Regions from separate parts of the Streptomyces sp. NPDC046465 genome, predicted to be linked through region 1. Evidence: riboswitches for the same ligand, from Rfam matches in the RefSeq annotation. Region 1 holds a riboswitch; each other region holds the start of a gene.

What was found. A riboswitch is a leader RNA that binds a small molecule or an ion and turns the genes downstream of it on or off. The one in region 1 is predicted to bind S-adenosylmethionine.
Region 2: it holds a riboswitch for S-adenosylmethionine, as region 1 does, so the genes downstream of both, ABZ953_RS29940 (aminotransferase class V-fold PLP-dependent enzyme) here and ABZ953_RS26520 (hypothetical protein) in region 1, are expected to answer to the same signal.
Region 3: it holds a riboswitch for S-adenosylmethionine, as region 1 does, so the genes downstream of both, thrC (threonine synthase) here and ABZ953_RS26520 (hypothetical protein) in region 1, are expected to answer to the same signal.

The regions. Positions count from the first base shown of each region.
Region 1 is NZ_JBEYZK010000017.1:194,045-203,786, forward strand. It holds gene ABZ953_RS26495 (FGGY family carbohydrate kinase) at 1-923, opposite strand, end outside; gene ABZ953_RS26500 (hypothetical protein) at 1,266-2,252, shown strand; gene ABZ953_RS26505 (amino acid permease) at 2,320-3,858, shown strand; gene ABZ953_RS26510 (GNAT family protein) at 3,913-4,467, opposite strand; gene ABZ953_RS26515 (SDR family oxidoreductase) at 4,517-5,251, opposite strand; gene ABZ953_RS26520 (hypothetical protein) at 5,385-5,711, opposite strand; SAM riboswitch class IV at 5,757-5,866, opposite strand; gene ABZ953_RS26525 (radical SAM protein) at 5,944-7,302, opposite strand; gene ABZ953_RS26530 (hypothetical protein) at 7,509-7,886, opposite strand; gene ABZ953_RS26535 (translation initiation factor 2) at 7,947-9,275, shown strand; gene ABZ953_RS26540 (MarR family transcriptional regulator) at 9,313-9,742, opposite strand, start outside.
Region 2 is NZ_JBEYZK010000021.1:148,962-158,703, reverse strand. It holds gene ABZ953_RS29955 (Rieske 2Fe-2S domain-containing protein) at 1-768, shown strand, start outside; gene ABZ953_RS29950 (cytochrome bc complex cytochrome b subunit) at 765-2,405, shown strand; gene trpD (anthranilate phosphoribosyltransferase) at 2,581-3,645, shown strand; SAM riboswitch class IV at 3,745-3,862, shown strand; gene ABZ953_RS29940 (aminotransferase class V-fold PLP-dependent enzyme) at 4,051-5,424, shown strand; gene ABZ953_RS29935 (Lrp/AsnC ligand binding domain-containing protein) at 5,490-5,771, opposite strand; gene ABZ953_RS29930 (rhomboid family intramembrane serine protease) at 5,768-6,505, opposite strand; gene ABZ953_RS29925 (hypothetical protein) at 6,687-6,926, shown strand; gene ABZ953_RS29920 (NYN domain-containing protein) at 6,961-8,310, shown strand; gene ABZ953_RS29915 (NlpC/P60 family protein) at 8,579-9,610, shown strand.
Region 3 is NZ_JBEYZK010000007.1:175,612-185,353, reverse strand. It holds gene otsB (trehalose-phosphatase) at 1-715, shown strand, start outside; gene ABZ953_RS13215 (right-handed parallel beta-helix repeat-containing protein) at 703-2,253, opposite strand; gene ABZ953_RS13210 (trehalose-6-phosphate synthase) at 2,368-3,774, opposite strand; gene ABZ953_RS13205 (hypothetical protein) at 3,824-4,102, opposite strand; gene ABZ953_RS13200 (glucosyl-3-phosphoglycerate synthase) at 4,231-5,175, opposite strand; SAM riboswitch class I at 5,312-5,482, shown strand; gene thrC (threonine synthase) at 5,500-6,795, shown strand; gene ABZ953_RS13190 (MoaD/ThiS family protein) at 6,912-7,187, shown strand; gene ABZ953_RS13185 (cold-shock protein) at 7,608-7,811, shown strand; gene groL (chaperonin GroEL) at 8,167-9,742, shown strand, end outside.

The sequences.
Region 1 (9,742 bases):
CGGACGGCGGACGCGACCGTGTAGACCTGTCCGTCGAGGCAGTAGCTGCTGCGCCCGGCGAGCCGCCAGGCGACACAGCTGACGAGCCCCGACGGTCCGCGCCGCGGGCGGTCGCCGGTCTGCGCGAGCAGGAACGCCCCTGTTCCGTACGTGCACTTGGCGCTGCCCGACGCGGTCACGTCCTGGCCGAGCAGTGCGGCCTGCTGGTCGACGAGGAGGCCGGTGACGGGGAGCTCGGGACCGAAGGCGGTGGTCGTCCCGACCGGGCCCGCCGCGTCGACAATGCGGGGCAGGCGCTCCGCCTCGAGTCCGTAGAGCTCCAGGGCGCGCGGCGACCACTGGACGTCGTCGAGATCGAGGAGCTGGGTGCGGCCCGCGGTCGCGGCGTCGGTGACGTACGCGCCGGTGAGGCGGTGGACGAGCCAGGCGTCGCTGGTCGTGACCACGCCCTGCCGGGTGCGATGGCGACGTATCCACGCCATTTTGGGCGCGGCGAAGTACGGATCGAGCGGCAGGCCGGTGAGCCGCCGCAACTCGTCCGCGTGCTCGGCGAGTTCGGCGCAGACCGATTCAGCGCGGCGGTCCTGCCATACCAGGGCGTCGGTGAGGGGTTCGCCGGTGTCGGGGTCCCAGGCGAGGACCGTCTCCCCCTGATTGGCCAGGCCGATGGCGGCGACCGGTTCGCCCGCGTCGGCGAGCGCCCTGCGGCCCGCGTCGACCACGGAGGCGAACAGTTCGGCGGGGTCGACCTCCACCAGGCCGCCGGGAAGGAAGCGGGGGCGCACCTGCGCCGCGCCCGTGCCGAGCACGCCGCGTTCCGGGCAGACGACGAGGGCCTTGGTGCCGGACGTGCCCTGGTCCACGGCGAGCACGGGCCGCTGCGCGGGAGGCCGCGCGCCCGGAGGCCGCTCATAGGTGATCACCGCGGAAGAGTGCTACAGCGGCCCGGAGGGCGTCAAGGGAACGGCTCCGAGGGCATCGAGGGGGCAGCCCGGAGAGCACCAAAGGGCCGACCCCGAGGGCATCGAGGGCATCGAGGGCATCGAGGGGCAGAAATGCCCGTAACTGCACAGCAAATGACCATTCGCCGCGCCGTGTTGACACAACAAGGTCATAAAAGTCTTACGAATGGGCTTGGAACCGGAAGGGCCGGATCTACACTGTCCGCCGAGTCACACCGTCAACTCCCTTAACAAACCGGTTGGTCGACCTCTCCCACTCCCTCCCCCTCACCTCCCTCTTCTCCCAACTGAGGACTCATGCCCATGGCGTTAGGCCGCCCGGTGTACCACCCGGCAGGCCACGACGAAGCGCTGCGCGGGGTGCTCCAGGACCTCAGGACCGGTCGCTGGGTCTCCACGCGCAACCTGCTGACCGACACACCCGACTGGGGACTGTGGACGCAGCGCACGCAGATCCTGGGAGCCGCCGTCGCCGGCTCCGACGTAGTGCACGCCTGGCGCGCCGAGGAGCCGCGCAGCACCTCGGCGGCCGTCCTGCACGCCCGGGTCCTGGTGGAGCGCGCCCTGCGCGCCCATCGCTCGGGGCACCGGCGGACCAACGACCTGTGGCGCGATGCCGTCTCCGCGTGCGGTGCCGCGTCCGCCCTGTCGCCCGAGGACCCCGTGCCCTGGATCTGCCTGCTCTCCCTGGCCCAGCTCGACGTCGGCCAGCGGTGGGACGAGCACCGCCAGGCACCTCCCGAGCCGATGCTCTTCCCCGGCCCCTGGCAGCTGCTCGCCGAGGCCGACAAGCGGGATCCGGGCAACCGCGAGGCGTACCACCGGATGCTGCAGTTCGTGTACGGGCGCCGTGCGCGGGGCCCGCTCACCGAGGCGTACAACTTCGTGCAGTGGGCCTCGGCATCGGCTCCCGCCGGCTCCGCGCTGCACCTGCTGCCCCTGTACGTACGGGTCGAGCGCTACCGCAGGGAGTCCGGCCAGGAACAGGCCCTCGACCTGCACTGGATATCCGAGGACGCCACGCGCGCCGCGCTGCTCGCCCTGCAGCTCTGGTTCGACCACACGACGCCCGCCGCGACCTCGCTCCTCGACCTCAACCACCTGGCGCACGCGCTGTGGGGCGCGCACCAGTTCCACGACGCGTCGCGGGTGTTCCAGGCCCTCGACCCGTTCTTCACCACGGTCCCGTGGACCTACCGCACCCACTCCCCCGGCGACGCGGACGCCGCCGCCGAGGTCTTCGTCCAGGCCCGCACCCGCTGTTTCAGCGCCTCCCGCGGCCCGGGCTAGCCCCGCGGGCCGCCCGGCCCCGCACCCCCGACCCCCTTCACCCCCGCTCCCCACCGGAGGCCCCACCGTGTCCCGCACCACCTGGTCGTCGTCGAGCACCGCCCCCGCGCCCGCGCCACCACATCAGGACGAGGAAGAGCGACTCAGAGAGCTCGGCTACCAGCCCGTGCTGGCCCGCCGCATGGGCGGCTTCGGCAACTTCGCCATCAGCTTCTCCGTCATCTCCATCCTGTCCGGCTGCATGACGCTGTACGGCTTCGGCATGGGCGCGGGCGGCCCCGCGGTGATGCTCTGGGGCTGGGCGGGCGTCGGCCTCTTCGTGCTCTGCGTGGGCATGGCGCTCGCCGAGGTCACCAGCGCGTACCCGACGTCGGGCGCCCTCTACTACATGGCCGACCGGCTCGGCGGCCGCCGCTGGGGCTGGTACACGGGCTGGCTGAACCTGCTTGGGCTGCTCGGCGCGATAGCGGGCATCGACTACGGCGCCGCGCTCTTCACCGGCGCGTTCCTGAACCTGAAGTTCGGCTTCACGCCGACCACCGAGAAGACCTTCCTGATCTTCCTGGGCATCCTGCTCCTGCACGCCGTCCTGAACCTCTTCAACGTGCGCCTGGTCAGCCTGCTCAACTCGATCAGCGTCTGGTGGCACGTCGCCGGCGTCACCGTGATCGTCGGCGTCCTCGCGATCGTGCCCGACCACCACCAGTCGCCGTCGACCGTCTTCGGCACGTTCGTGAACGACACGGGCTGGGACAACCCGCTCTACGTGACGGCGATCGGCCTGCTCCTCGCCCAGTACACCTTCTGCGGCTACGACGCCTCCGCGCACCTGTCGGAGGAGACCTCCAACGCCTCGGTCTCCGCGGCGCGCGGCATCGTGCGCGCCATCTGGGCCTCGTGGATCGCCGGTTTCGTCCTGCTCGCCGGGCTGAGCTTCGCCATCCAGGACTACGTGGGCGCCCAGAAGAGCGCCACCGGGGTGCCGCCCGCGCAGATCATGATCGACGCGATCGGCGAGTCCGGGGCGACGGCGCTGCTGCTCATCGTGATCGTGGCCCAGCTGTTCTGCGGCAACGCCGAGACGGCCGCGGCCAGCCGCATGGTGTTCGCCTTCAGCCGTGACAACGCGCTGCCCGGCTCGGCCCTCTGGCGCAAGGTCAGCTCCCGCACCCAGGTCCCGGTGCCCGCGGTGTGGCTGTCGGTGGGCCTGGCCGCGGTCATCGCGCTGCCCTCCCTCTACTCGACGACGGCGTACACGGCGGTCACCGCCATCAACGTCATCGGCATCACCCCCGCGTACGCCATCCCGATCTTCCTGCGCCTTCGCGCGGGCGACCGTTTCCAGCCGGGCCCCTGGAACCTGGGCCGCTGGAGCAAGCCGGTCGGCTGGATCGCGGTCATCTGGGTGGCGTTCGTGACGGTCCTGTTCTGCCTGCCGCAGGCCTCGCCGGTGACGGTCGACTCGATGAACTACGCCTCGATCGCGCTCGTCGCGGTGCTGCTCCTTGCCACCGTGTGGTGGTTCGTGGCGCGCCGCTCGTACAGCACCCCGCAGGCGTACGGCTCGGACCGCGAGCAGGCCGAGGTCGCGGAGAACATCGTCTGACCCGAGAGTCTGATCAGAGAGGGGACTCCGGACGCCCCCCCGGCCCCATCCCCGCTACATCGGGCGGTCGTTGAGGATCTTCTGGAAGAGGCGGTGGTCGCGCCAGGCGCCGTTGATGTACAAGTAGCCCGGCGCGACCCCGTACTCCTCGAAACCGCACTTCGCGAGCACGCGCTGCGAGGCGGTGTTGTCGAGCAGGGTGCATGCCTCGACGCGGTGCAGGCCGAGCCGGGCGTCCGCCGCCTCGCAGACGAACCGCGTGGCGGCGGAGGCCAGGCCGAGGCCCAGGTGCTCCCCGTCGATCCAGTAGCCGAGGCTGGCGCTGCGGGCCGGGCCCAGCACGATGTTCGTCAGCCCGGCGTGGCCGACGATCTCCCCGTCGCTCTCGAGCAGCCAGTGCGCGGCCCGGCCCGCCCTGTCCTCCTCCAACTGCCCGCGGACTCGCTCCGCCTGGCCTTCCGTGGTGTAGAAGGAGGCCGCCCGGTACGGCTCCGTGGGCGCGAGGTGGACGCGGTTGCGCCGGTGGGACCGGGCCAGCGCCTCCGCGTCCTTCAGGGCGGACGGCCGGATGACGACGCCGGGGGCGAGGGCGACGGATTCAGTGATCATGCCTACATCGTACGAAGGTTCGATCCGAATCCGCAGCCGCGGGGAGAGATCAGCGGCCGCCCGACACCCTCAGGACCGTGCCCGTCGCGTACGAGGCGTCGTCCGAGAGCAGCCAGGAGACGGCCCCCGCGACCTCCGAGGGCTGACCGGAGCGCCCCATGGGAATGCCCGCCGCGAGCTTCGCGGGACGCTGGGGGTCGGCGTGGAACTCGGTCCAGATGACGCCGGGGGCAACGGCGTTGACGCGGATGCCGTCCTCCGCGACCTCCTTGGACAGGCCGACCGTCAGCGTGTCGACGGCGCCCTTGGCGGCGGCGTAGTGCACGTACTCGCCGGGACCTCCGAGAGTGGCCGCGACAGACGAGATGTTCACGATCGCGCCGCCTCCGCGGGCCTTCATGTCCCGCACCGCGCGCCGGGCGCAGAGCAGGTATCCGAGGACGTTCACCTCGAGCGCCCGGCGCATGCCCTCGGCGTCGGCCTCGGCGAGGGGGCCGACGGGGCCGCCCACACCGGCGTTGTTGACGAGAGCGGTGACCGGGCCGAGCTCGGCCGCCGCGGTGTCGAAGAGGCGGTCGACGTCGGCCTCGTCGGCGGTGTCGACCTGGACGGTGACGCAGCGGCGACCGGCGGCGCGGACCGTCGCGGCGACCTCGTCGGCGGCCGTCGCGTTCGAGCGGTAGCCGATGACGACATCGTGGCCGTCCTCGGCGAGACGGACGCAGACAGCGGCGCCGATACCGCGGCTGCCGCCGGTGACGACGGTGACGGGGTGGTGCTGCACGGGGGACCTCCGGCTCTGGGTGGCTGACTGTCGCGCCGCCCGGCCGCGGGGATCGCCCGCGACCGGCACGGCGTCATCCTACGAACCGGTGATCTTCGACGGTGGCGCGGGCCCTCCGGCCGACGACGCCTCGTCAGACGCCCGAGGCCAGCGGGGCCACGCACACCACCGTGGTGCCCAGGGTCTCGCACCGCAGCCTCAGCAGGTTCCAGCGGGGCTGCCACTGGGCCAGGCCCTCGTACTGTCGCAGGAGGCCGCGCAGCCGCTCCGGATCGTCGGTCCACAGGGCCGCGGGGACGCCCCTGGTCGGACCGAGCACATGGAGCGCGATGCGGCCGTCGTCGGTGACGTCGTGCGAGGTGATGAGCACGTCGGTCGCCGTGCAGGCGTCCCAGGTGTCGTGGGCACGGGTGGCGTGATCATGGGTGGCGTGGTCATGGGTGTCGGGCGAGTGCGTCATGGAGCGCCTCCGGAGTTGTGGACCCCGGGTGTCGCCGACCCCGGTGATCCGCCGTTCCCCGTGCACGTCGCACGGGGCGGGTCGTCACCCGGGGCACCCGCGACGGAGCGGGGTGCCGCCCAGCGAGCCGGGGCTTGGCGCTGGAACTCGTGACCCGTCCCGACCGTAACACGGCCTGTCGGAGGCCTGCCCGGGGTTTTCTCCTGGCCCCCGTGCAGGCCTCCGCACCGGGTTACTGGGCCGTGGTGGAGGTGATGGCATCCTCCGGAGCGGCCTGCTCCGGGGAGAGGCTGTCCATGAACGAACTGACCGAGAAGACCGCGTTGCCGGGGCCCGCAGGACCGTAACCGGGAGGCGACGACAGGCCGTTGGCCTCCATCGTCGCGCGGTACGCCTCGAGGAGGCGCACGTGGTACTCCAGCGGCGCGCCCAGCGGGTTCGCCTTGCCCAGCGGTGTCGTGGGCTCCGGGCACCAGGTGGTGAAGCGGGGCGTGATGCCGCGCGACATGAAGTACTGCAGGCCCTCGACGGTGGAGTCGATGGCCTCGTCGACGGTCTTGAAGCCGAAGGGCTCCGCCATCTCGACGCCCGCCACGAAGTTCGGGATGACGTTGCGCGGCCCGAAGACGTCGGCGGAGTCCAGGATGCGACGGTGCCACTCGTCACGGCCGACGTAGCGCTCCTTGCCGGGGCAGTAGCGCTCGAAGAGGTACGGGTCCCACACCTCGTAGTTGGGGTGGTAGATCCGCACGCCGTAGTCGTGGAAGCGCTGCACGTCCGCCTTGGGCAGCGCCTGGGCGACGACCTTGCCGATCCAGCGGCCGGGGAAGCGCTCCTCGATGGCCTTCGCGTACTGCCCGTAGAAGTCGGCCTCGTCCTTGCCCTGGAGCCGCGTGGTGATGGCGCCACCGGTGAGCGTGTACGCGGTGGAGGACTTCGCGGTGTCGTACTTGTCGATGATGGCGAGGGCCTCAAGGACCTCGTCCATCGGCTTCACGCCCGTGTAGGGGCGGCCCGCCGCCTTCTGCTGGCGCCAGTTGTGGTTGATGTCGCAGTACCCGCACTCCTCCTTGGCGCCGAAGTACTGGCAGACCCGGAAGACCGTCAGATAGATCAGGTAGCCCCACTGGATGGTGGGCGCCACCTCCATCACGGACTTGCCGTTCTCCAGCGTGTGCCGGTAGTAGTCCGGCATCGGCGGCAGGCCCACGTCGGAGATGCGTGCGCCGTCCAGGTAGAGCCCGAGGACACCGTGGTCGTCGGCGGCCACGCGGTACGGCGAGGCCGGGTTCACGCGGACCGACACGACGGTGCGGCGCAGGTCGTAGGGGCCGCCGGTGAGGACGATCTCCTCGGGCGGGCGGCGCAGGGCGGCGGCGCCCAGCTCGGGCAGGGTGCTGTGGTCGAAGGAGAAGATGAAGTACGACTTCGGCTTGACGTCACCGCCCTCGTTGTCGCTGAGCGCCGACTCGTCGAAGGCGATGCCGCCGCGCAGCAGATCCTCCTTGATGACGGCTTCCCGCGGCACGTGCGGGAACCGCTCCATGAGTGACTCGATGAGCTGGGTACGGCTCTCGCTGCGGCTTGGCATGGGCCGGGCACCTCGGATCCTGTCGATCGATCTGTTCCGACCACGCTAATACGCGGCCGAACCGTTCCGGATCCGACTCCGGTCGCAGGGCGCCTCCGCCGCAGGTCTATGCTGCGGGCCCGGTACGATCTCCGGCATGCCGCCCGCCGACCCCCACATACCCGCCCCGAAAAGCGGAAACGGGTCACGCGACACAGCCGCCCGAACTAGGATGGACACTCCCGAAGCGGGCAGCGGGCAGCGGGCAGCGGGCAGCGGGTCCCGTCGCGGCGGTCCGCGCCGCACGGCGCGGCTCCTCCCCCGGCACCGAGAAGCGCGTCCTCTTCGCCGCCCGGTCTGCCACCGCCCTGCACCGGCTCCTCGACGTCCTCCCCGTCTTCGCGGGCGACGACCGCATCCGACGCCGCTTCACCCTCGTCCCCGGCTCCGCCTTCGACACCGACGCCCTCGCGGCCGTCGAACGGGCAGGCGGGCGCACCATCCCCTGGGCCGAGGCCCTCGCCCACCCCCACGATCTGATCCTGGCCGCCAGCCCCAAGGGCGGCCTCGCCGAGCTCCGCGGACCACGCGTCCTGCTGCCGCACGGCGCCGGTTACAACAAGGCCCTCACCGCACCGGACGGCCCCGGCGACTCCGCCTCCGGCATGGACCCGGCGCTCCTGATGCCGGGCGGCCGCCCACTGGCCCGCCTCCACGCCCTGGCCCACCCCTCGCAGGTCACCCGCCTCGCCGCCGCGTGCCCTCCGGCAGCCGCGCACGCGACGGTGACCGGCGACCCCACGCTCGACCGCGTCCTCGCCTCGCTCCCCCTGCGCGAGCGCTACCGCCGCGCCCTGCGCACCCACGGCCGGAGCCTGGTCGTCCTCGCCTCCACCTGGGGCCCGCACTCCCTGATCCGCCGCCACCCCCGCCTCCCCGCCCGCCTGGCCGCCGAGCTCCCCCACGACACGTACCAGCTGGGGCTCGTCCTGCACCCCAACGAGCACAGCAGGACAGGGCGGTTCGACCTCGCGCAGGATCTCGCACCCGCCCTCGACGCGGGCCTGGTCCTGGCCCGCCCGTACGAGGAGTGGGCCGCGCTGCTCATCGCCGCCGACGCGATCGTCACCGACCACGGCTCGGCGGCGCTGTACGCGGCCGCGGCCCGCGACACCCCGATGATCGCCGCGGGCGACGGCGGCGGCGAGCTGATCCCCGGCACCCCGATGGCCGAACTCCTCGCCCGGCTACCGGGGTTGGGGCCCCTGGAACAGCCGACCACGGCTGGCTTCGAGCGCGCCGTCGGCGAGTACAGCCCCGGCTCCGCGTCCGCCGTCGCCGCGCGGGCGTTCGCCGAGCGCGGCCAGGCCGTACGCCGGTTGCGCGCGGAGCTCTACCGGATCCTCGGCGTGGCCCCACCGGCCGATCCCCCCGTACCGAACCTCCTGCCGGATCCCGCGCCGCCCTCCCGTACCCCCGCGGCCTTCGCCGTACGGGCGGACCTGCGAGGACCTCACGTACACATCGAGCGGCGGCCCGCCCGCTCCACCGCGCCCGCGCATCACCTGGCCGCCGAGGCGGACCGGGCGTCGGACACCCAACTGCAGAGCGCCGGGCTCGTGTTCCGGCGAGCCCGGCACGCCGCCGCGCTCCCCGCGCGGGGTGAGACCTGGACCGTCGACGGGTGGACGCGCCACGCACTCGCCGAACACGGTGGCGCGCGGACTGCCGCCGTCGTGCTGAGCGCCTCGTACTGCGTGCTGCGCCGGACCGGCGGCGCGCTCCTGTCCGTACGCATCGAGCCGCACCGGGACGCGGACGGCCGGGTGCTGCGCGCCGATCCCGCGGCGGTGCTCTCCGGAGTGCACGCCCGGCTCGCGGACGGCTCCGACGCGCCCGCACACCCGGTGACCGTCCGCTGCGTCGTCGCGGGCCGCCTCCACCGTGCGACGCTCGCTCCCGCCACACCGGAAGAGGGCCTGCAGGAGCTCTAGAGCCATAACGAACCAGAACGAAACGGAACCGTCGCGCCTACTGCAACAGCTTCGCCACCACGCGGTCGAGCACCTCGATGTCCTCGGCGGGCAGGGCGAGCAGGTCGTCCGGCGGAGTGGTGAGGATCGCGGTGGCGCGGGCGGCCGCCGCCTCCCCCTCTTCCGTGAGGTGGACCAGTTTGGACCTGCGGTCGGCGGGGTTGGCGACGCGTTCGGCGAGACCGCGCCGTACGAGGTCGTCGACGATGACGGTGGTGTAGGGCGGGTCGGCGCCAAGGCGCTCGGTCAGCTCCCGCAGCGTGATCGGCTCGCCGGTGAGGCGCCGCAGCGCCCTGATGCGGCTGAAGCTCATGCCGAGGGCGTCGGCGACCGCCTTGCGGCGGTTGTGACGCTCCAAGAGGAGAGTGTTGAGACCCTGCCAGACACGGGCCGCCGCCCTGGCGGTCTCGTCGCCACCGTCCCGCGGC
Region 2 (9,742 bases), on a different contig from region 1:
TTCGCCCTGGGTCTCACCCTCGGTGTGGCGCTGTTCTGCATCGGCGCGGGCGCGGTCCACTGGGCCCGCACCCTGATGTCCGACGTCGAGATGACCGACGAGCGGCACGAGATCGCGGCCGAGCCCGAGGTTCGCGCCAAGGTCATGGCGGACTTCAAGCAGGGCGCCGAGGAATCGGGTTTCGGTCGGCGCAAGCTGATCCGCAACACGATGTTCGGCGCGCTGGCCCTGGTCCCGCTCTCCGGCGTCGTCCTGCTGCGCGACCTCGGTCCGCTGCCCGAGGACAAGCTCCGCCACACCAAGTGGGGCAAGGGCAAGATGCTCGTGAACATGAATACGCACGAGCCGCTGCGTCCGGCGGACGTGCAGGTCGGTTCGCTGACCTTCGCGATGCCGGAGGGGATGTCGGAGCACGACCACGACTTCCAGACGCAGATCGCCAAGGCCGCCCTGATGATCGTCCGCATCCAGCCGGAGAACATCAAGGACAAGCGCGAGCTGGAGTGGTCGCACGAAGGCATCGTGGCCTACTCCAAGATCTGCACCCACGTGGGCTGCCCGATCTCTCTGTACGAGCAGCAGACGCACCACGTCCTCTGCCCGTGCCACCAGTCCACCTTCGATCTCTCCGACGGTGCCCGAGTGATCTTCGGCCCGGCTGGTCACGCCCTGCCGCAGCTGCGCATCGGCGTGAACGAAAAGGGCTACCTCGAGGCGCTCGGCGACTTCGATGAGCCCGTCGGTCCTGCCTTCTGGGAGCGCGGATGAGCACCACCACCACTTCCTCGAACGACAAGCGGCAGCAAGCACCCGCCGGTGAGCGGGTCGCGGACTGGGCCGACGGCCGCCTTGGGATCTACTCCCTGGCCAAGGCCAACATGCGCAAGATCTTCCCGGACCACTGGTCCTTCATGCTCGGTGAGATCTGCCTCTACAGCTTCATCATCATCATCCTCACGGGTGTGTACCTGACGCTGTTCTTCCACCCGTCGATGAACGAGGTGGAGTACTCCGGCAGCTACATCCCGTTGCAGGGACAGCTGATGTCGGAGGCGTTCAACTCGACCATGCACATCTCCTTCGATGTGCGCGGTGGTCTGCTGATCCGGCAGATCCACCACTGGGCGGCGCTGATCTTCCTCTCCGGCATGTTCGTGCACATGATGCGCGTGTTCTTCACGGGTGCGTTCCGCAAGCCCCGTGAGGTCAACTGGCTGTTCGGCTTCCTGCTGTTCGTCCTCGGCATGTTCACCGGTTTCACCGGTTACTCGCTCCCGGACGACCTGCTCTCCGGTACCGGTGTCCGCTTCATGCAGGGCGCCATCCTGGGAGTGCCGATCGTCGGCACGTACCTGTCGATGTTCCTGTTCGGCGGGGAGTTCCCCGGCGGCGACTTCGTGGCCCGGTTCTACTCGGTGCACATCCTGCTGCTGCCGGGCATCATGCTCGGCCTCGTGGTGGCGCACCTGATCCTGGTCTTCTACCACAAGCACACGCAGTACGCGGGTGCCGGCAAGTCCAACAAGAACGTCGTGGGCATGCCGCTCCTGCCGGTCTACATGGCCAAGGCCGGAGGCTTCTTCTTCCTGGTCTTCGGTGTCATCGCGGTCATCGCGGCGATCGCCTCGATCAACCCGATCTGGGCCATCGGCCCGTACCGCCCGGACCAGGTGTCCACCGGCGCCCAGCCCGACTGGTACATGGGCTTCGCCGAGGGTCTGATCCGTGTGATGCCGGGCTGGGAGATCAACCTCTGGGGCCACACGCTCGCCCTGGGCGTGTTCATCCCGCTGGTCGTGGTCTTCCCGCTGGTCCTCGTGGCCATCGCGGTCTACCCGTTCATCGAGTCCTGGGTCACCGGCGACAAGCGCGAGCACCACATCCTGGACCGCCCGCGCAACGCCCCGACCCGTACGGCCTTCGGTGTCGCGTGGCTGACCGCGTACATGGTCATGCTCGTCGGTGGCGGCAACGACCTGTGGGCGACGCACTTCCACCTGTCGCTGAACGCGATCACCTGGTTCGTCCGGATCGGCTTCTTCGCCGGTCCTGTCATCGCCTTCATCGTCACCAAGCGGATCTGCCTGGGTCTGCAGCGGCGCGACAAGGACAAGGTGCTGCACGGCCGCGAGTCGGGCATCATCAAGCGGCTGCCGCACGGTGAGTTCATCGAGGTCCACGAGCCGCTCAGCCAGGACCAGCTGCACACCCTCACGGCGCACGAGCAGTACCAGCCGGTCGAGATCGGCCCGTCGGTCGACGAGAACGGTGTCGAGCGCAAGCTGTCGGGCTCGCAGAAGCTCCGGGCGAAGCTCTCCAAGGGCTACTACGGGGAGAACAACCAGATCCCCAAGCCCACCGCCGACGAGTACAAGGAGATCACGAGCGGCCACGGCCACCACTGATCAACCCGAGCTCCGAAGCTCCGACCGCTCCACGGTCGCCACGGCAAGAGCCCCGTCCATTGCATGGATGGGGCTCTTTGCCGTCCCGGAGGCTGGATAGGGTGGTCCCACCCCGAGCAGTCGGGGTGTTCCCTCCCTATACATCCATACGCAGACGAAAACACCAGGAGCGGCTATGAGCGCTGTGACCCCCGCAGGAGGCGACACCGCGGCGGCCCGTTCCTGGCCCGACGTGCTGAACGGCCTGCTCGACGGGCGGGACCAGAGCGCCGACGACACGGCGTGGGCCATGGACCGCATCATGCGGGGCGAGGCCACCGACGCGCAGATCGCGGGCTTCGTGATCGCGCTGCGGGCCAAGGGTGAGACGGTCGAGGAGATCTCCGGCCTGGTACGCGCCATGTACGCGCACGCCAACGTCATCGACGTGCCGGGCCCGAGCGTCGACATCGTCGGCACGGGCGGCGACGGGGCCAAGACCGTCAACATCTCCACCATGTCCGCGATCGTCGTCGCGGGAGCGGGCGCGAAGGTCGTCAAGCACGGCAACCGCGCCGCCTCCAGCGCGTCCGGCGCCTCCGACGTCCTGGAGAAGCTCGGCGTCAACCTGGACCTCACGCCCCGGCGGGTCGTCGAGGTCGCCGAAGAGGCGGGCATCACGTTCTGCTTCGCCGTGAAGTTCCACCCCGCGCTGCGGCACGCGGGCGCCGCGCGCAGCCAGCTGGGGATCAGGACCGTCTTCAACCTCCTCGGTCCGCTCACCAACCCGGCCAAGGTGCGGGCCCAGGCGGTCGGGGTCGCCGACCCGCGGATGGCGCCCATCGTGGCCGGGGTGTTCGCCGAGCGCGGGCACTCGTCCCTCGTCTTCCGCGGGGACGACGGGCTCGACGAGCTGACGACCACCGCGACCTCCCGGGTCTGGGTGGTGCGGGACGGCGCCGTGCGCGAGGAGGCCTTCGACCCCCGCGAGGTCGGCATCGGCCTGGTGCCGGTCGAGGCGCTGCGGGGCGCCGACGCCTCGTACAACGCGGAGGTGGCCCTGCGGCTGCTCGACGGCGAGAGCGGCCCGGTGCGGGACGCGGTGCTGCTGAACTCCGCGGCGGCCTTGGTCGCCCTCTCGCCGACCGGTGAGCCGCTCGTGGAGCAGATCCGGGCCGGGATGGCGAGGGCGGCGCAGGCGATCGACTCGGGCGCCGCGAAGCGGGCCCTGGAGCGCTGGGTGGCGGCCAGCAACCGCTGAGCCCGCCGCGGGCGGCAGCCCCCCCATGTGACGTAAGGCGCAGTCCGGATTCTGGACTGCGCCTTGCGCGTCGAAGATCGTGTGGCAGGATGCTGCACAGGTCATGAGTGACAGCGACTACGGCCCCGGCCCGCTGTCCGGCAACCCTCCGTCCGTGGCGGGGTGCCCCGGGTGAAGACCAGGCCGTACGCAGCGAGGCGTATGGCAAGCGCGGACCCCTGGACATCGGTGAATGTCCGCCCCTGGGGTCCTGGTCCTCAAGGGAGCAGTCTCGTGAGCAAGCGAATGTGCTAGGGCCTTCGGCCCCTTTCCGCGCACCCTTTTTCTCTTCATCACTGCCTCGCCGTACCCCTCTGCCGTACGCGCCCTCGCAGTGAACTCACTTGTCTCTTACGGGAGTTCGCCATGTCTGTTTCCGCTGTTGCCGCCGACCCGTCCGTCTGCGCCCCGCTGGCCGTCCTCGGCAGGGACGTCACCGTTCCGCTGGTCACCGGCGGCGAGGTGACGTACGCGGCCCTTGACTACGCGGCGAGCGCGCCCGCGCTGCAGCGGGTGTGGGACGACGTGGCCGCGTACGCCCCGTACTACGGCAGCGTGCACCGCGGGGCCGGCTACCTCTCGCAGCTCTCCACGGACCTCTTCGAGAACTCCCGCAAGACCGTCGCCGAGTTCCTCGGCTGCCGCGAGGACGACCAGGTCGTCTTCACCCGCTCCACCACCGACTCCCTGAACCTGCTCGCCGCCGCCCTGCCCGCCGACTGCCAGGTCTTCGTCTTCGAGACCGAGCACCACGCCTCGCTCCTTCCGTGGCGGGACGCCCGCGTCACCTACCTCAACGCGCCGCGCACCCCCGACGAGGCCGTGCACACCCTGGAGCGCGCACTCGCCGACCGCGATCCCTACGGCCCCGCCCTCGTCTGCGTGACCGGCGCCTCCAACGTCACCGGCGAGCTCTGGCCGGTGCGTGAACTGGCCGCCGCCGCGCACGCGCACGGCGCCCGCATCGTCCTCGACGCCGCCCAGCTCGCGCCCCACCACCCCGTCTCCATCGGTGAGTTGGACGTGGACTGGGTCGCCTTCTCCGGGCACAAGCTGTACGCGCCCTTCGGCTCGGGCGTCCTCGCGGGCCGCTCCGACTGGCTGCGCGCCGCCGAGCCGTACCTCGCCGGTGGCGGCGCCTCGCGGAAGGTGGCGCGACGCGCCGACGGTGGTGTGGACGTGGAGTGGCACGACTCCGCGGCCCGGCACGAGGCCGGTTCCCCGAACGTCATCGGCGTCTACTCCATCGCCTCCGCCTGCAAGGCGCTCACCGACGCGGGCTTCGACGAGCTCGTCGCCCGGGAGCAGTACCTGATCAGCAAGGTGCGCGAGGGCCTCGCCGAGGTGCCCGCCGTGCGCGTGCTCTCGCTCTTCGGGGACGACGCGCCGCGCGTGGGCGTCATCTCCTTCGTCGTGGACGGCTGGAACAGCTCGCACTTCGCCGCCGCGCTCTCCGCCGAGTACGGGATCGGCGTACGGGACGGCCTGTTCTGCGCCCACCCGCTGGTGCGCACCCTGCTCGGCAGCGAGCCGGACGAGCCCGGCGAGTGCGGCGCCCCCGAGGCCGCGCCCGGCGAGAAGTCGCTGAACGCCATCCGGGTGAGCTTCGGCGCGGGCACCCCCGACGAGCACGTCGAGCGTTTCGTGCGCGCCGTCAAGGAGCTGGTGGCGGACGGCGCCCGGTGGAACTACCGCACCGAGGACGGGCGTTGCGTGCCGGACACCGGTGCCGCCGTCTGATCCGGCCTGATGCGGCCTGATCCGGCCTGATGCGGCCTGATCCGGCCTGATCAGGCCGGAAGGCCCTAGGAGTCGAGGCCGATCGCGAAGGCCGCTTCCAGGTCGTGCTGTGAGTACGTACGGAACGCCACGTGCGTGTCGGTGCCCTCGACGCCGGGGATCTTGCTGATCCGGCCCGGGATGACGTCCGCGAGGTCGTCGTGGCGCGGCACCCGCACCATCGCGATCAGGTCGTACGTACCGGTCACGGAGAAGACCTCACTGACGGAGTCCAGCGCGGCGATCGACTCGGCGATCTCCGGGATCCGGTCCACGCTGGTCTTGATGAGCACGATCGCGGTGATCACGGCTGGCTGTCTCCCTCGGTGGCCGGTGCGCTGCCTTTCACGTGCACTCTAGTCCTCCGCACACGCCACCCCCACGCGTACAGGAAGCCGAGCGAGAAGCCCACCAGATGGGCCAGATAGGCGACTCCCGTACCGTTTCCGCCCTGCCCCGCCGCCAGCCACTGCAGCGCCACCCAGAACGGCAGCACCACCCACGCGGGAAAGCGCAGCGGCAGGAAGAAGAGGAACGGGAAAAGGCTGGTGACGCGCGCCCGTGGGAAGAGATAGAGGCAAGCGCCGAGGACGGCGGAGATCGCCCCCGACGCTCCCACGAGCGTCTGGTCGGAGCCCGCGTGCGCGGCCGCGTAGGCGAGCAGGGCGAGATATCCGCAGCTGAGGTAGAAGAAGGCGTACTGGAGGTGGCCCATGCGTTCCTCGACCATGACCCCGAACACGTACAAGAACAGCATGTTCCCCAGCAGATGAAGCCAGCTGCCGTGCACGAACAGGGCGGTGAACGGGCCGAGGGCGGCGCTCGGGACACCGCTGAACAGTTCGACGGGTACCACTCCCCACCGCTCGAAGTAGACCTGTTGCGCACCGATCAACTCGTCGCCGCGGCCGTAGGAGGGGTTGAACCCGGAGACCGGGGAGATCAGGAAGACCGCGCAGCAGACGGCGATCAGGCCGTACGTCACCGGGGCGGTTCCCCCTCCGATCAGCCGGCCTGCCTTCGTACGCCATGTGCGGATCATGAACAGAGCATGACGTAACGGGCACTACCTCCGCAGACCGCCATGCCGCTCGGCAGGCCGCCGCATGGCGCCCCTTACAGGCCTTAGGGTTACGGGCAGTGCGCAGACGGAAACTCGCGTACGCCCCACGGTCGCCGATGATGTCGCCGCTACCAGTCACCGACGAAAGCGAACAGCCACGATGACGGTTCCTCTGCCGACCGCCACCACCCGGTGGCGCTGCACGCTGTGCGGCAATCTCACGCGTTTCGATGTGACCCGCAGCTCGAAGGTCGTCGAGTATGTGCATCTCGACCTGGCCGGAGAGTCGAACGTCGAAGAACGTGAGGTGGTCAGTGAGACCATCGAGTCCGTGCGTTGCCGCTGGTGCAACGCCGTGGATCAGGTGGAACTCGTGGACAGGCCGGGCGCCGACTCCTGACGGAGCGGGGCCCGCACAGCTAGTGGGGTGACGGATGGTGGAGAGCTCAGGCGGGGAGCCGGACGACGGCGCCGCTGAGGTGCTCGACCGTCCGCTGCCCGACGGGGTGCGCCGACGGGTCGTCCATATCGTCTCGGACGGCTTCGGCGGGCTCACCCTGGCCGAATTGCCCGCCCAGCTGCGGCAGTACGCGCGCTTCACGCCCACCCGGCGCGCGAAGTTCGCGGGCAACGCCATGGCGGCCGCGCTGGAGAACGACACCCTCTTCCGCCAGCGCATCGGCGAACGCCTCAGGGAGGCCCAGAGCGAGCTCGCCGCCGCCCTGGACGCGGGCTCTCCGCCGCCGGCCGCCGATCCGCTGGATGTGGCGGCCGCCGCCTATGTGCTGCGCCCGGCGGGCTGGGTGAAGCTGGTCACCGCCGCGGGCGAGGAGGCCCAGCGGGCCGACGCCGAGCGCGCGGACGACGAGACCAGGGCCGAGCTCGACCGGCTGCGCGAGGAGCTCGCCGTCGCCCGCGGGCAGACCAAGGCGGAGACCGAGCGGCTGCGCGCCGAGCTCGACATGGTGCGCAGGGAAGCCGAGTCGATGCACCGCAAACTGCGCGGGGCGCTCAGCGACGTCAAGCGCGGTGAGGCCGCGCTGCGCAAGGCCGCCGTCGAGGCCGAGGCCGTGCGCGCCGAGGGCCAGGCGCAGGTGTCCGCCGCCGAGAGCGAGGCGCGGCGGCTCAAGGCGCGGCTCGGCGAGACGGAGGCCGCCCTGGAAGCCAGCCGCAGGGCGGCGCGCGAGGGGCGCAGCGTCGAGGACATGCGGCTGCGGCTGCTGCTCGACACCGTGCTGGACGCGGCCCAGGGGCTGCGGCGCGAACTGGCCCTGCCACCGGTCTCCGTGCGGCCCGCGGAGACCGTGGACGCCGTCGAGCCGGGGCGGATGTCGCCCAAGGACATCGCGGCCCGCGCGCTCTCCGAGAGCGACCCGGCGATCCTGGACCAGCTGCTCGCGCTGCCGCAGGCGCACCTGGTCGTCGACGGCTACAACGTCACCAAGACCGGCTACCCGACGATGCCGTTGGAGAAGCAGCGGCTGCGGCTGCTCGGCTCGCTCTCGCAGCTCGCCCTGCAGACGGGCGCCGAGGTCACCTGCGTCTTCGACGGCGCGGAGCTGGCCGCGCCCGTGCTGCTCGCGCCGCCGCGCGGGGTGCGGGTGCTGTTCTCCAAGCCGGGCGTCACCGCGGACGAGCTGATCCGTCAGCTGGTGCGCGCGGAGCCGCCGGGGCGGCCCGTGGTCGTCGTCTCGACCGACCGCGAGGTGGCCGACGGGATCGCCAAGGCGGGGGCGCGGCCGGTGGCTTCGGCGGTCCTCCTGAAGAGGCTTTCGCGGGGCTAAAGGTGGTCACGTAACTCCTGGGCCCTATGCCCGAATTGGGCGGCGCCCGAAGCGACGTAGCGTCAGAAGATCATTACCGGCTGTGCGTTATCGGTAAAGAATGCGCTTCGCGACCGGTTTTTTTCCGATGAGATTTGAACTGATCACAAGAAGGTCACTAAGGTCTCGCTTCGAACCCCCGCTCGGTTGATCACCCATCCGGGGTGGCGGCGGTGGTACCCGCCCGCCGCGTCCCGGTAGGCGGCCGGAGGAAGAAGGAGCCGCCCGCGTGGCGTCCCACCGTCGACCCAAGCAGCCGAGCCGCACCCGCGTGACCGTGCTCACCGCGACCGCCGCCGCTGCCGTGGCCCTCACCTCGCAGGGCGCCGCCCAGGCCGCGCCGAAGCCGAGCAAGGACGAGGTCAAGTCCAAGGTCGACAAGCTCTACGAAGACGCGGAGCGGGCCACCGACAAGTACAACGGGGCCAAGGAGAAGCAGGAGAAGCTCGAGAAGCAGATCGGTGAACTCCAGGACAAGGTCGCCGACGGCCAGGGCGAGCTCAACGACCTGCGCGACGGCCTCGGTTCGATGGCCAGCGCCCAGTACCGCTCCGGCGGCATCGACCCCTCCCTGCAGCTCTTCCTCTCCTCCGACCCGGACAACTACCTGGACAAGGCGTCCACCCTCGACCAGCTGAGCAGCCAGCAGGTCGACGCCCTCCAGAAGATCCAGAAGAAGCAGCGGGACCTCGCGCAGCAGCGCAAGGAGGCCGCGGGCAAGCTCGACGATCTCGCGGACACCCGCACGGAGCTCGGCAAGAAGAAGAAGGAAGTCCAGGGCAAGCTCGGCGAGGCGCAGAAGCTCCTCAACACGCTGACCGCCAAGGAGAAGGCGGCGCTGGACGCCAAGGAGCAGAAGCGCGCGAGCCGCGCCGCCGACAAGCGCGTGGACCTCGGCGACGAGGCCCCCGCCTCCGGCCGCGGCGCCGCCGCCATGGCCGCCGCCGCCACCCAGATAGGCAAGCCCTACGTCTCCGGCGGCACGGGCCCCAACTCCTACGACTGCTCCGGCCTCACGCAGTGGGGATTCGCGCAGGCCGGCGTCCACATCACCCGCACCACGTACACCCAGCAGAACGACGGCACCAAGATCGGCCGCAACGAGCTGAAGCCGGGCGACCTGGTGTTCTTCAACAACCTCGCGCACGTCGGCTTCTACGCGGGCAACGGCCAGGTGCTGCACGCCCCGCACCCCGGCGCCTCGGTGCGCTACGAGTCGATCTCCTACCTGGGCTCCTTCCAGTTCGGCGTCCGCATCTGACCTCCGCCGCTCCGGCACCCTGACGTCAACGCCTTGCCGACACCGTCCGAACGGGCGAATTCCGGCAACTCCCGCTGACCCCGCGCCCCGTTGATGACCTGCGTCTGAGGCGGGGCGCCGGGCTGTCCGCGT
Region 3 (9,742 bases), on a different contig from region 1:
GGCCGACCCCGAGCAGGCCCGCGCCCACCCCGACGCCGTGCCCGCGCTCGCCGCGCTCGCGCCGCGCCTGCGGTCGGTCGCCGTGGTCACGGGCCGCCCCGCGGGCGTCGCCGTCCGCTACGGCGGCTTCGCGGGCGTGGCGGGCCTTGAGCACCTCGTGGTCCTCGGGCACTACGGCGCCGAGCGCTGGGACGCCGTCACCGGCACCGTGCACGCCGCCGAAGCGCACCCCGGGGTCGCGGCGGTCCGTGCCGAGCTGCCCGGGTTCCTCGACGCGATCGACGCCTGGCGGGGCTCCTGGATAGAGGAGAAGGGCCGGGCCGTCGCCGTCCACACGCGCCGCGCGGAGGACCCGCAGGCGGCCTTCGACGCGCTGCGCGAGCCGCTCGCCGAGCTGGCGGGCAGACACGGCCTGATCGTCGAACCGGGCCGCATGGTCCTGGAGTTGCGGCCGCCCGGCATGGACAAGGGCGTGGCCCTTGAGGAGTATCTGCGCGAGGTCGGCGCCGAGTCCGTCCTCTACGCGGGCGACGACCTCGGCGATCTCCCGGCCTTCGGCGCGGTGGAGAAGCTCCGCTCGGACGGCGTCGCGGGGCTCCTCGTGTGCAGCGGCAGTACGGAAGTCACGGAGCTGGCAGGGCGGGCCGACCTGGTGGTGGACGGTCCGCCCGGTGTCGTACGGCTGCTTTCGGCGATCGGCGCTCAACTGCCCTGATCGGCGCCGATGTTGGGAGGGTCGGGGATCGGGTTGCCGAAGTAGTCGTGGCCTTCCGTGCCATCGGGGTCGTCGGGGTCGTCGGGGTCTGCGGTCCCCGTCCCGGCGCCGCGCGCCGGTGAGCCCTCCCGCAGGCGTACGTCACCGGGCTTTTCGGGGGCCGGGTCGACGAACCGGGGGTCGGCGACGACGGCGCCCGGGTCGCGGGGCTGCGCGGTGTGCCAGTACAGGTTGCCGGTGAAGGTGCTCACCGTGTCCTTGATGGGGGAGCCCGCGCCGGGCGCGCCCACGAAGACGTTGTCCTGGAAGGTGACGCCGGTGGGTCCGTTGTTGGAGACAAGGGCGGTGTCGGAGCGGTTGGTCACGACGGTGTTCCGGTAGATCCGGGTGTCCGTCGAGGCGCCGCAGACCACGGAGATCACACCGTACGGCGATGCGGTGTTGCGGTCGTTCACGCTGATGTTGTCGTGCACGCGGTTGCCATCGCTGACGGTGTCCTCGGCGTTGCAGACGAGGAGGAAGCCGCCCTCGTTGTCGTGGCTGTAGTTGTACCGGTAGACGTTGCGGTTGTTGCCGCCGTCGATGTCGTACGCCATGGAGTCGCGCGTCCCGTGGCCGCCCGTGACCTCGTTGTACTGGTAGACGACGTCGTCGGACTGCCACGCCCACAGGCCCGCGTTGTAACCGGCGGAGCGCATGTTGAAGCCGTCGACGTAGTTGCGCTCGGCCAGCGCGCCCCGGGCCTTCTGCACGACGATCGCGTCGCCGCCCACGTCGTACACCTTGTTCCGCTCGAACCGCACGCCGGTGGAGAGCCAGTTGGCGCCCTCTTCGTCGCGGCCCCAGGTGGAGGAGGTGCCGATGCCGGTGCGGTCGACGTGGCGGACGGTGGAGTCCGACACGCGCACGCCGTCGAAACGGGTGGGCCTCGCCGTGCCTTGGACGGTGAAGAGGATGCCGCCGGAGGGGTCGGGGTCCTTGAAGTCGGCGCCGTTCACGTCGTGCACGTCCACGCCGTCGACGACGAAGTGGTGGGCGACGCCGTAGTCGGTGAGCTGGACGTAGAGCCCGGCGCGGCGCCGGGTGGTGGTGGCGGGGCCGGTGTTGGAGAGGTCCAGGTTCCGGATCTCCCACTGTTCGGTGTCGACCAGGTGCAGGGCGGCGCGGGCGCCCTTGGCCTCGATGTGCGGCTTGGCCAGGCGCTTGTTCCCGTACGCGTCGATGCGCACGGGGGCGCCGGCCGCACCCGCACCTTGGGGAGCCAGCACCCCCGTGCAGCTTGTGCCCCGCTTGAGCAGGAGCCGGTCGCCGGGGCCGAAGGTGTGCCCGCTCGCCTTGGCCACGGTGCGCCACGCGGCGCTCGCGGAGGTGCCGGGCGCGGTGTCGTCGCCCTTGGCGCAGTCGACGTAGTACGCGGTGCCGGTTCGTGCGGTGCCGGTTTGTGCGGTGCCGGTTTGTGCGGCGGCGGGGGACGCGGCCGCGCCGGTGGTGGCGAGAGCGGTGAGGATCACGATGCTCGTGCTGCGGCGCAGGGTCATGCGGGGACCGTAGTGACGGTGCCCGCGCCGGGCCCATGGACAAACCGAAGCGGTCCTTGGACTGGCCGAGGTCTTCCGCCGTACTCGGTTGCCGTACTCGGTTGCCGTGCTCGGTCAGCCGGTGAGGGCCCGCAACTGGTCCAGGAACCACTGCGCGGGCGGCAGCGCCGTCGCCGCCGACGCGAGACGCTTGGTGCGCTCGGCGCGCTCGTCGTCCGGCATGGTCAGCGCCGTGTGCAGGGCGGCGGCCGTGGCCGTGATGTCGTACGGGTTCACCGTCAGCGCGTCCTCGCCCAGCTCCTCGTACGCCCCCGCCTCCCGCGAGAGCACGAGCGCGCAGCCCTCGTCGGAGACGACGGGGACCTCCTTGGCGACGAGGTTCATGCCGTCGCGGATGGGGTTGACCAGGGCCACGTCCGCCATCCGGTAGGCGGCGAGGGAGCGCGCGAAGTCGTCCTTGACGTGCAGTACGACGGGGGTCCAGCCGGGCGTGCCGTAGCGGGAGTTGATGTCGGCGGCGACCCGGGAGACCTCGTCCGTGTAGTCGCGGTAGACCGCCAGGTCCTGCCGCGACGGGTAGGCGAAGGCGACGTGCACGACGCGCTCGTGCCACTCGGGGCGGGTGTCGAGGAGCTCGCGGTAGGCCAGCATGCCCCGCACGATGTTCTTGGAGAGCTCGGTGCGGTCCACCCGGACGATCAGCTTGCGGGCCTCCCCGTCCTGCTCGCCCGCCTGCTCCCGCAGCGCCCGCATCCGCTCCTCGACGTCGTCCCGCCGCGACCGCTCCCGCAGGAAGTCCGCGTCGGCGCCGAGCCCGTGCACCCCGATCCGGGTGCCCGTGGTCCCGCCGACGATCTGTACGCAGCACTCCGTGAACGCGTCCGCCCACCGCCCGGTCAGGAAGGCGAGCCGGTCGGCGCCGAGCATCCCGCGCAGCAACTGCTCCGCGATGTCGTCCGGCAGCATCCTGAAGTAGTCGGCGGGCGCCCAGGGAGTGTGCGAGAAGTGGCCGATGCGCACGTCCTCGCGCAGCTCGCGGAGCATGCCGGGCACCAGCGCCAGGTGGTAGTCCTGTACGAGGACCGCCGCGCCCGGCGCCGCCTCCGCGGCCAGTGCCTCGGCGAAGGCGCGGTTGTACGTCTCGTACGCCGCCCACTGCGCACGGAACTCCGGTCCGAAAACCGGCTCGAGCGGGGTCTGGTAGAGCATGTGGTGGACGAACCACAGCACCGAGTTCGCGATGCCGTTGTACGCGGCCGCGTGCACGTCCGCGTCGATGTCCAGCATCCGGACGCCGTCCTCGCCGACGCCGCGCCGCACCGCCTCGCGGTCGCCGTCGCCGAGCGCCGCGCACACCCACAGGGCGTCCGCCTCGTCGCCGATGGCGCTGAGCCCGGACACCAGGCCGCCGCCGCCGCGCTTGGCGGACAGCTCCCCGTCCTCTCCCACCGTGTACGAGACGGGGCCGCGGTTGGAGGCGACCAGTACCTGCGCTGCTGACGATTCGTACTCGGAGACCATGTGGCAGAACGTAGCCCGTCCCGGGGACGGGCAAACGTACGGCCGGTGGTCAGTCCCGACGCCTGCGCCCCGCGGCGATCAGCAGCACGCCCAGGACGCACAGTGCGACCGCGATCCCGCCGTACAACAGGGCCCGGGAGTCCCCGGTCGTGGCGAGCTCACCGGCCGGGCGCCCGTGCGGCTGTCCGGGCTGCGGCGGGGCGGGGGGCGGGGCGGGGGCGGTCGCCGTGAGGTGCTTGACGACCGGCGCGGGGGCGGCTGCCGCGGTCGCCGGTGGCGCGCTGACGGCGAGCGCGCCCACCGCGACCGCGGCGGAGGCGATCCCCACCGCGCTCCGTCCGACTCTGTCCCACAACGCAGCTCTGGCCCACGCAGCTCTGGCCCACGCAGCTCTATCCCACACAGATCTATCCCACATAAGACGGAAATGTAGGCAAAGCACATCATCGGCGGAGGTTACGCCACGCGACGATGCGCATACTCGGCGATATCCGTCATCGGCGGACGCTCCTCCGTGTCGACCGCGTACGTCCGCGGCACGAACCCGTGCTCGCCCCGCTCGAACTGCGTCAGTTCGGGCCGCAGCAGATGGCCGCGGGCGAGCCGCAGCTGCGCCGTCCGGTATATCGCCGCCGCCATCCGCCCGAGCGCCTGCCCGTCCTGGTGCCGGTGCCTGCGCACCCCGACATCGACCTGCGCGAGCGCGTCAAGACCCACGGTGTGCAGCGCGTCGACGAGCAGCCCCAGCTCCACGCCGTATCCGACGGGAAACGGCAGCCGCTCGAGGAGCGACCTGCGCGCCGCGTACTCGCCGCCCAGCGGCTGGACGAACCCCGCGAGGCGCGGCCAGTGCATGTTCAGGAGCGGGCGCGCCATCAGCTCGGTCACCCGGCCGCCCTGACCCGCCGCGGCGCCGAGCGGCCGGTCGTACATGGCCTTCACGAAGGCCACGTCCGGGTCGGTGAGCAGCGGTCCCACGATGCCCGAGACGAAGTCCGCGGAGAACTCCCGAAGGTCCGCGTCGACGAAGGCCACGACGTCCCCGCCGGTCACGAGCAGTGACCGCCACAGGACCTCGCCCTTGCCGGGCACCGGTGAGATGCGCGGCAGGATCTCGTCCCGGTGGACGACCTTGGCGCCCGCCGCCGACGCGACCTCGGCCGTACGGTCCGTGGAGCCTGAGTCGATCACCACGAGCTCGTCGACCAGCGGAATCTTCTCCATCAGAGCGCGGCGGATCTCGGCGACGATCTCGCCGACCGTCCCCTCCTCGTCGAGCGCGGGCAGTACGACGCTCACCGAGGTTCCTGACGCGCGTTTGGCGGCGACCAGGAGGTCCAGCGGGCGGTCGGCGACGGACCAGGAACGCCTGCTCAGCCAGTGCTCGACCTCTTCCAGCACGGTCGCGGTCCTCCCATATGTGATCCATCTCGCGGTTCGGACGACTATCTCAAGGGTCCGGGGCTTCGGTTACAGTCTTGAACAACGCCGGTGACCATCGCATGTCGGGGGTCCCGGGCGTCACACAATCGAATACCGCTCATCCAGAGGGGCAGAGGGATACGGCCCGTTGAAGCCCCGGCAACCACCCAGCCGCGCGTCGCAAGACGCAAGTGTCACCGTGTGCGCGATCAGCGCCGCGAGGCTCCCGGCTCGGGAAGGTGCCAATTCCGTCTCGCGGCGAGATGCGTCGCGAGGAAGATGAGGAGAAAGGGCCTCGCCTCCATGGCTGTGCAGACTGTCGCCACCGAAAACACCACCTCTTCCGTAGACCTCGGCCCCGCATCGGGTCTCTCCTGCCGAGAGTGCGGCACGAAGTTCCCGCTCGGTCCGATCTTCGCGTGCGTCGAGTGTTTCGGCCCCCTCGAAGTCGCGTACGACCTGCCGCTGGGCGACCCGGAATCTCTGCGCAAGCAGATCGAGGCCGGTCCCGCCAACATCTGGCGTTATGCCCCGCTCCTGCCCGTCCCCGCCGACGTCGCCGAGAAGCCGAACCTGAACCCCGGCTGGACCAAGCTGGTCAAGGCCGACAACCTCGCGCGTGAACTGGGCGTCGACCAGGGCAAGTTGTTCGTCAAGGACGACTCGGGCAACCCCACGCACTCCTTCAAGGACCGGGTCGTCGCGCAGGCGCTCGAAGCCGCGCGTGCCTTCGGCTTCACCACCCTCTCCTGCTCCTCCACCGGCAACCTGGCGGGCGCCGTCGGCGCCGCCGCGGCCCGCGCCGGTTTCCGCTCCTGCGTGTTCATCCCGCACGACCTGGAGCAGGGCAAGGTCGTCATGGCCGCGGTGTACGGCGGCGAGCTCGTCGGCATCGAGGGCAACTACGACGACGTGAACCGCTTCTGCTCCGAGCTCATCGGCGACCCGCTGGGCGAGGGCTGGGGCTTCGTCAACGTCAACCTGCGGCCCTACTACGGCGAGGGCTCCAAGACCCTCGCGTACGAGATCTGCGAGCAGCTCGGCTGGGAGCTGCCCGACCAGCTGGTCATCCCGATCGCCTCGGGCTCGCAGCTCACGAAGATCGACAAGGGTCTGAAGGAGCTCATCGCGCTGGGCCTCGTCGAGGACAAGCCGTACAAGATCTTCGGCGCCCAGGCCGAGGGCTGTTCCCCGGTGTCGACCGCCTTCAAGGCAGGTCACGACGTGGTCCGCCCCCAGAAGCCGAACACCATCGCCAAGTCCCTCGCCATCGGCAACCCCGCCGACGGGCCGTACGTCCTGGACATCGCGCGCCGCACGGGTGGCGCCGTGGAGGACGTGAACGACGAACAGGTCGTCGAGGCGATCGAGCTGCTCGCTCGGACCGAGGGGATCTTCGCGGAGACCGCGGGCGGTGTGACGGTGGGCGTCACGCGGAAGCTGGTCGACGCCGGGCTCATCGACCCGGCCCTCACCACGGTGGTGTTGAACACCGGGGACGGGCTCAAGACGCTCGACGCGGTTGCCGAGAGGTCTCAGGCGACGGCGACGATCAAGCCGAGCCTCGACGCGTTTCGCTCCGCGGGTCTCGCCGGTTAAGTCGCCGTTGGGCCCGTCGCTCGCCGCCGACTGCGGGTCGTGGTCCGTCCTCGCGCAGTTCCCCGCGCCCCTTTCAGGGCGCCTCCCCTCCGCCCCCGTACCCCTGAGGTGAACCCATGAGTGTCAACGTCCGGATTCCCACCATTCTCCGCACCTACACCGGCGGCAAGGCCGAGGTCGCCGCCGAGGGGGCGAACCTCGGTGAGGTCATCGCCGATCTGGAGAAGAACCACACGGGCATCGCGGCCCGCGTCCTGGACGACCAGGGCAAGCTGCGCCGTTTCGTGAACGTGTACGTCAACGACGACGACGTCCGCTTCGAACAGGGCCTGGAGACGGCCACCCCGGACGGCGCGGGCGTCTCGATCATTCCGGCCGTCGCCGGCGGCTGATCCTTTTCCGCAAGAACCCTGCTTAAACCGAATTGCCCTCTCCGGTCGAGAAACGGAGGGGGCAATTCTGCATGGTTGAGCGCGGTACAGTTGGGAAGAGTGCTTCGCCGTTAATGCCGAGCGCATATACGAAGTCGGCCTGGAGCCGACAAGAAGTAGCCAAAGAGCGCTGCCCATTTGAACCTTATGTGGCTTTTGCCTGGCCCTTCTTGCCCTGAATCGTGGCGAATTCTCCGCATATTACCGATCGGGCGTGCCCAGAATTCTCGTCCGATTGACCTGTTGCAGACGGCAGTTGGACAGATACATTCAGCGGCGGTCGACGCGTTCCGGCGCACACCCCCAGCAGTGGGGGGTGAGGTCTGACCCGGGTCCGCGAAGTGCGGTCCTGTGCAAGGGCCAGTAATAGGGGAGTTAGGCATGGCTCAGGGCACCGTCAAGTGGTTCAACGCGGAGAAGGGGTACGGCTTCATCGCGGTCGACGGTGGTGCGGATGTTTTCGTCCACTACAGCGCGATCCAGATGGACGGGTACCGCACCCTTGAAGAAGGTCAGCGAGTCGAATTCGAGATCTCGCAGGGCCAGAAGGGTCCGCAGGCGGACATGGTCAAGCTCGCCGTCTAGCTCGGCGCGACCGACCACCGAAGCAAGCATCGCGAGGGGCTCGTATCCCAGCCGGGGTACGGGCCCCTCGTGTGCGTGGGGTACGCGGGGGCGCGCGCCCGGAAGCTGTCCGGGATCCAGAGAGGCGCTTGCACTCGCAGGGGTCGAGTGCTAATCATTGGGCTTAGCACTCTCCGAGTGAGAGTGACAGAACTTGGATCGGGTCGGTGAGGCCCGCAGGCCGGGTGGGGCAAGGAACCACAAGGGCTGCAGGCCGTCCGTCGCGGGCGCCGGCACGATCTGTTTGCTTGCGTTTCCTTCCCCAAGCTCTTAACGAGCTGGGGGAGACCCCATTCGTCCGGGAGGACCACTTCACATGGCCAAGATCATCGCGTTCGACGAGGAGGCACGGCGCGGCCTCGAGCGCGGCATGAACCAGCTCGCCGACGCCGTCAAGGTGACCCTGGGCCCCAAGGGTCGCAACGTCGTCCTCGAGAAGAAGTGGGGTGCCCCCACGATCACCAACGATGGTGTGTCCATCGCCAAGGAGATCGAGCTCGAGGACCCGTACGAGAAGATCGGCGCCGAGCTGGTCAAGGAGGTCGCGAAGAAGACGGACGACGTCGCCGGTGACGGCACGACGACCGCGACCGTCCTGGCCCAGGCGCTGGTCCGCGAGGGCCTGCGCAACGTGGCCGCCGGTGCCAACCCGATGGCCCTCAAGCGCGGCATCGAGAAGGCCGTCGAGGCCGTCTCGGGCGCCCTGCTCGAGCAGGCCAAGGACGTGGAGACCAAGGAGCAGATCGCTTCGACGGCCTCCATCTCCGCCGCCGACACCCAGATCGGCGAGCTCATCGCCGAGGCGATGGACAAGGTCGGCAAGGAAGGCGTCATCACCGTCGAGGAGTCGCAGACCTTCGGGCTCGAGCTTGAGCTCACCGAGGGCATGCGCTTCGACAAGGGCTACATCTCGGCGTACTTCGCGACCGACATGGAGCGTATGGAGGCGTCACTCGACGACCCGTACATCCTGATCGTCAACTCGAAGATCTCGAACGTGAAGGACCTCCTTCCGCTCCTCGAGAAGGTCATGCAGTCCGGCAAGCCGCTGCTGATCATCGCCGAGGACGTCGAGGGCGAGGCCCTGTCGACCCTGGTCGTCAACAAGATCCGTGGCACCTTCAAGTCCGTCGCCGTCAAGGCCCCGGGCTTCGGTGACCGCCGCAAGGCCATGCTCGGCGACATCGCCATCCTCACCGGTGGCACCGTCATCTCCGAGGAGGTCGGCCTCAAGCTGGAGAACGCCGGTCTCGACCTGCTCGGCCGCGCCCGCAAGGTCGTCATCACCAAGGACGAGACGACCATCGTCGACGGCTCCGGTGAGAGCGACCAGGTCCAGGGTCGCGTCAACCAGATCCGCGCCGAGATCGAGAACTCGGACAGCGACTACGACCGCGAGAAGCTGCAGGAGCGCCTGGCGAAGCTCGCCGGCGGTGTTGCGGTCATCAAGGCCGGTGCCGCGACCGAGGTCGAGCTCAAGGAGCGCAAGCACCGCATCGAGGACGCCGTTCGCAACGCGAAGGCTGCCGTCGAAGAGGGCATCGTCGCCGGTGGTGGCGTGGCCCTCCTCCAGGCCGCCTCGGTCTTCGAGAAGCTCGACCTGCAGGGTGACGAGGCGACCGGCGCCAACGCCGTGAAGCTCGCCCTGGAGGCCCCGCTCAAGCAGATCGCCGTCAACGGTGGTCTCGAGGGTGGCGTCGTCGTCGAGAAGGTGCGCAACCTGACCGTCGGCCACGGCCTGAACGCCGCGACCGGTGAGTACGTCGACATGATCGCCGAGGGCATCCTCGACCCGGCGAAGGTCACGCGCTCTGCCCTGCAGAACGCCGCGTCCATCGCCGCGCTGTTCCTCACCACCGAGGCCGTCATCGCCGACAAGCCGGAGAAGGCGG